Linked DNA regions of Oceanispirochaeta sp. M1. The protein of the gene in region 1 binds, or shares a complex with, the protein of each later gene. Links are inferred from orthologs where the notes say so. Each region holds a gene or a part of one and is shown in the gene's direction. Other genes may lie near its edges.

What was found. Proteins that work in one complex are often made in the same cells at the same time.
Region 2: the proteins of gcvH (region 1) and DV872_RS24235 are in contact, whole or in part, in a crystal structure (PDB 3A7A), measured with the Escherichia coli proteins. The link is inferred for Oceanispirochaeta sp. M1 from one-to-one orthologs.

What each region holds. Positions count from the first base shown.
Region 1 is NZ_QQPQ01000004.1:195,929-198,902, reverse strand. What follows is about bases 1-2,897. They hold gcvH (glycine cleavage system protein GcvH), read left to right. Parts: upstream 1-1,210; coding sequence 1,211-1,585; downstream 1,586-2,897. Other genes in these bases: gcvPA (aminomethyl-transferring glycine dehydrogenase subunit GcvPA), read left to right, coding at 1,632-2,897; gcvT (glycine cleavage system aminomethyltransferase GcvT), read left to right, coding at 23-1,123. In the rest of the region: more of gcvPA, read left to right, coding at 2,898-2,960; aminomethyl-transferring glycine dehydrogenase subunit GcvPB, read left to right, coding at 2,960-2,974. UniProt on the Escherichia coli protein: The glycine cleavage system catalyzes the degradation of glycine. The H protein shuttles the methylamine group of glycine from the P protein to the T protein.
Region 2 is NZ_QQPQ01000065.1:384-3,269, forward strand. Bases 1-2,809 are described here. They hold DV872_RS24235 (lipoate--protein ligase), read left to right. Parts: upstream 1-802; coding sequence 803-1,816; downstream 1,817-2,809. Other genes in these bases: DV872_RS24225 (carboxymuconolactone decarboxylase family protein), read left to right, coding at 164-526; DV872_RS24230 (biotin/lipoyl-binding protein), read left to right, coding at 586-825; DV872_RS24240 (NAD(P)H-dependent oxidoreductase subunit E), read left to right, coding at 1,856-2,353; DV872_RS24245 (NuoF family protein), read left to right, coding at 2,379-2,809. Also shown: more of DV872_RS24245, read left to right, coding at 2,810-2,886. UniProt on the Escherichia coli protein: Catalyzes both the ATP-dependent activation of exogenously supplied lipoate to lipoyl-AMP and the transfer of the activated lipoyl onto the lipoyl domains of lipoate-dependent enzymes.

The sequences.
Region 1 (2,974 bases):
TTGATATATTAAGGGGTCAGACATGTTGAAGACTGTTATGAATTCTTTTCACGTAGAACAGGGTGCCAGGATGGTGGAGTACGCCGGATGGGAGATGCCTCTATTTTATGGCCCCGGGGCAACCGAAGAACACAGGATTGTCCGCAGAAGCGCCGGGATATTTGATGTCAGTCATATGGGGCGTTTCCGTATACAGGGACCCGGCAGTACGGATTACCTGAATCATCTTATTACAAGCAATGTAAAAGCACTGCAGCCCGGTCAGTCGGGTTATGGAATCCTTCTGAAAGAAGACGGTGGTATCATCGACGATATCTTCCTGTACAGAATGGGTGAAGAGGACTATTCCCTTGTGGTGAATGCCTCCAATCTGAATAAAGACTGGGAATGGCTGGAGCTGCACACAGGCCCCTTTGAAGTTACCCTAACAGATGAGTCTTCTCAGACTTCACTCTTTGCCCTTCAGGGACCTCAGGTAATACCCGTTCTCGAGAAACTCACATCCCTCTCCCTGCAGGATGAATGGGAACGATTCGGCATACGTGAGCTTAAGCTTAACAATATTACATTTCAGGCCGGGCGTACCGGCTATACCGGTGAAGACGGTGTTGAGATCTTTGTAGATAATGAAGCGGCCCTGGAGTTATGGAACAGTATTCTGGCTCTGTTTGCTGATCATTGTGAAATAAGCCCCTGCGGCCTTGCCTGCCGGGACAGTCTTCGATTCGAACCGGGATTTCCCCTCTATGGACATGAGCTGGGTGAAGATATTCTTCCCCCGGAAGCCTTACTTAAATGGGCCTGTGACATGCAGGGTGATTTTATCGGTAAAGAGGCTGTGGAAGCTCTTCTGGAAAAAGGGCTTGAGAGAAAACTGATAACCCTCTCCCTTACAGAAAAAGGAGTTCCCCGGGAGGGTTATGAAGTTCTTTCATCTGATGGAGAAGTGATAGGAGAGGTTGTAAGCGGGCTGTATGCACCTACAGTGGATAAGTATTGCGCCAACGCTTTTGTTTCTCCGGCCTATGCCAAGGCGGGAACGGAAATACAGGTCTCCCTCCGGGGACGAGTGAAGAAGGCCGTCGTTGAAAAGCGTCCCCTCTACAGGCCGAGTTATCGCTGACCCTTTCATTTAAGAATCCTGGTAGTGCAGACTGTTTAAATAACCTAAACTGTAGATCAGTTTAGAAAATACATAAGGAGTAAATCTATGGAAATCAGATACGCAAAATCCCATGAGTGGGCGGCAAAAGAGGGAGATCTCTACATCTGCGGTCTCAGTGAGTATGCCCAGGAAAAGGTCGGAGACATTGTATTTGTCGAGCTTCCTGAAACCGGAGCCGAGGTAGAGCAGGGTGCTCCCTTCGGTGTTATTGAATCTGTAAAGGCGGCCAATGATCTCTACGCTCCTCTTAACGGTGAAGTTGCAGAAGTTAACGAAGGGCTTGAAGATGAACCCGAACTGGTTAATTCATCGGCTCTGAAAGATGGTTGGATCTGCAAAATAAAAAGTGATGATGACAGCTTTTCCGCTCTTATGAGCGAGGAAGAGTATAAAGAATTCCTGAAAGGTCAGGATGAATAGAGGGTTCCGGGAACGGAATAATAATTAAATAATTCGAGGTTGGTAAATGAGTTATATTCCCCATACTGAGAGCGACCGGCTTAAGATGCTGGAGCAGATCGGGCTTGAAACGGTTGAAGAACTGTTTCAGGATATTCCCGAAAGTTGTCGTTATCCTGAACTGAACATTCCCGACGGATTGCCGGAAATGGTAGTGAAGAAGAGACTCAAGGATCTGTCAGATCGAAATCAGAGTTCAGATGATGCCCTGTGGTTTCTGGGAGGCGGTCTGTATAGACATTTTGTCCCTTCAGTAGTGGATGCAGTACTTTCCAGAGGGGAGTTCTTCACTGCCTATACTCCCTACCAGCCCGAGGTCTCCCAGGGTACTCTTCAGGCTTTGTTTGAATTCCAGACTATGATTGCCGAACTCTACGGAATGGAGGTGGTCAACGCTTCTCATTATGATGGTGCTGCAGCTATGGCCGAAGCTGCCCTGATGGCCCTGCGATGCAAGTCCGGCAGAAAAGAGATTGTTCTGGATGAGGGAATCCACCCCGAGTATATCGAGGTTATGGAGACCTACCTTGCCGGCAGTGATGCCCTTATGAGAAAAGGACGGCCAGATGATAATTCTGCCTGTTTTATCACAGCCAACCCCGCTTTTACCGGAGAGATTCGGGATCTTAAGGCCCTCGCGGAGGAGTGCCATGGTGTTGGAGCTCTTTTTATTGTTCATGCAGACCCTCTGGCCTGCGGGCTGCTGGAAAGTCCGGGAGTCTGCGGTGCTGATATCGTTACCGGTGAAGGCCAGCCTCTGGGTATACCCATGAGTTACGGCGGTCCCAGCCTGGGACTCTTTGCTACTACTAAGAAGCTGATCCGAAAAATGCCCGGCAGGGTTGTGGGGAGAACAATGGATGCCGGCGGACGTGCCGGATGTGTTCTTACTTTTTCTGCCAGAGAGCAGCATATCCGCCGTGAAAAAGCGACAAGTAATATCTGCTCCAACCAGGGACTGATGGCCCTGGCGGCTGCGGTGTATATGGCGGCCATGGGGAAACAGGGTATCAGAGAGACAGCCCGTCTTATCTATGACAAAACAGCCTATGCCTCTCTGACTTTAGGTCAACTTGAAGGATTCTCAGTGGATCAGGGCTCATCCTGTTTCAGGGAGTTTATACTGAGCTGTCCCTCTCCTGCAGCGGATATTGCGGATGCATTACAGAAGAAGGGAATTTTCCCCGGTCTGGCATTAAGCCGCTTTGAAGCTTCTGAATATCGTTCCGCCTATAGGGAAAATGATCTTCTGGTCTGTGTAACCGAGATGAATAGTAAAGATGAGATTGACCGGCTGGCAAAGGCTCTGACCGCAGCCGCCAAGGGGAACATGTAATGGATCAGAATAAA
Region 2 (2,886 bases), on another replicon or contig:
AAATAATTATTTTTAATTTCATTTTTAGTCTTGACGCATGCTTTTTTTAGGAATAACGTGATGTCATTGATATTGCAGAAACTTTGTCACGGCTAATTATATTACGTACTTGTAAGATATTTGCATGTATCAATAAATTTTAGGATATAGGAAGTATAATAGGATGTCAGACAACCCCAGAGAAATGTTAAATGATTTTGTAAACGGCCTTGGTGAATTCGGAGAAATGAAATCTACACAGGGAAATGTAGAAGGTTTCATGAATCTTTTGGAAACTACATACAAGGAAGGCGATGCCATTGATCCCAAAACAAAAGAACTGATAAGTATCGGAATCGCAGTATTCAGCAGATGTTTGTACTGCATTGTTTATCATACATATAAAGCTCTTGAAGCCGGTGCTAAGAAAGATGAGATTCTCCAGGCTGCAATGGTCTCTGTCGCCTTTGGCGGTGGTCCTGCAATGGCTTACAGTGTCACCTTACTGAAGAACAGCATTGAAGAATTCGAAAAAGACTTTAATTAAAAATCTTAAGAGAGAGGAAGATACATTTTCCTCTCTCTTTGCTCAATTGGATAGAAATTATGATAGTAAAAGTAAAGCTTGATAAGCTTATTAAAAACGGTAAGCAGGGAAAGGTCGGTAAAATTTCAGTAAAGGAAAATGATCCCATAAAGATTGGTGAAAAGATTCTGCAGGTTGAATCCGTTAAGGGTAATACTGTTATTAAATCAAAGATCAACGGTTTAATTAAAAAGATAGTAGTTACAGAAGGTGCAACCATAAAAGTTGGTGATTCCATTGCCGAAATTGAAAAAGACTAATAATCTTTTATTTGTATCAAAGAGTTTTGAACCATGGTTCAATTTGGCGGTCGAAGAGTATTTGACCGCCAATGTTAAAAGCAATCAGGTCATTCTTTATCTCTGGCAAAACAATAATTCAGTAGTTATCGGAAGTAACCAGAACCCCTGGAAGGAATGTGACGTGGGTAAGATCCGTGACAGTGGTATAAAGCTGGCAAGACGTCAGTCCGGTGGGGGTGCTGTATTTCATGATAAGGGGAATTTAAACTATACCTTTATCACAGAAAATGGCTTATTCGATACTGAAAAGCAGTTTTCAGTCATAATTAATGCAGTTAAAAGTTTTGGTCTCAATGCAATATTTTCAGGCCGGAATGATATTTTAATTAATAATATCAAATTCTCAGGGAATGCTTTTTTTTCAAACGACCAGGCATCATATCATCATGGAACCTTATTAATAGACTCAAATCTATCTACTCTTTCCGGGATATTAACCCCGTCGAAACAGAAAATTGAATCCAAGGGGATTGATTCTGTCAGAGCCAGGGTTATGAATCTGAAAGAGTTATCCAGGGATATCTCTATACATAGTATGAAGGACAGAATTATAGAGTCCTTTGAAAAACATTATGGCGGGATTGATAGTAAAACTGATCTGACTGAGCATTCCTATGATTCAGATGCATTCAATAAAATGTATAAAACACAGTCCTCCTGGGAGTGGATATATGGAGATAGTCCTTCCTTTGAAGCCGTTCATAGTAATAAATTTTTATGGGGCGAAATTGAAATCGGATTCAATTTAATTGACGGAAAGATAATCAATACAAAAACTTATTCAGATTCACTTATTACATCCTTTGGGAAAAAGCTTACTAGAGCTTTAAAGGGTGTTAAATATGATTCTGACAATATAAAAAAAGCAATAGACAGCATTGAGCCTTTAGAGAATGAAAAGCAGATATTTTCAGATATTAAAGAGCTTTTCGAGGATCAGTGCGTATAAGATCGCAATTTATAAAATATTTTATCAGGTGGTAGATAAATGGTTAAAGAAAAGAAACCGGAAATTGAGGAATCTCTTTCACAGGAGGAAATTCAGGAACTGGACAAATTGATAGATAAACATGGGGCGGATGAAGAGCAATTGATACCCCTACTTGAAAAAGTTCAGGTTCTACTGGGATATATTCCTGTCTCGGTACAGGAAAGGATCTCTAATAAGACAGGAATTCCTCCTAATCATATTTATGGAGTAGTCTCGTTCTATTCCTATTTCTCAATGGAAGCGAAAGCCAGACACAGAATTCAGGTCTGTATGGGAACCGCCTGTTATGTAAAAGGCGGAAAAGAGATCGCCGAAAAAATAGAAGCAGATTACAACATTAAACTTGGCGAAAGCACAGAAGATGGAAGATTTACTTATGAGAATGCCAGATGTTTTGGAGCATGCGGACTGGCTCCGATTTTGGTAGTTGATGGCAAAATATTCGGAAAAGTAAGCATTGACAGTGTCGATGCCATTCTTGATGAGTATAAATAACAGGTTTGTTATAAAGGGAAAGTAGATGGGTACAAAATCAATATCCGATATTAATGATATTCGAGATAAAATAGTAAATGGTGCTGAGAAAGAATCAGCAAAGATCTATGTTCATATGGGAACCTGCGGAATCGCTTCCGGTGCAACAGAAGTTCTTGAATCTTTGAAAAAAGATCTTAAAGAAAATAACATCAAGGCAGCAAAAATCATTAAAACCGGCTGTGCCGGTATTTGTTCTAAAGAACCATTGATTACCGTGGCAATGCCGGGTCAGGAACCGATCATTTATGAATATATGGATGAGAGTAAAGTCCAAAGGGTTGTCAGGGAGCATATTATATCCGGCACAGTTGTGAAGGATTTCGCATTTGCCAGAGGAATGGAAGCCGAAATACAGGAAAGAATTGAAAACAAAGGAGCTCCTGCCGGTCAGAAAGTTCTTGACAGCAGTATTCCCGGAATAGAGGAAATCCCGTTCTTCAAACTCCAGAAACAGAGAGTTATGCGGAACAGAGCAGTAATCGACCCGAACA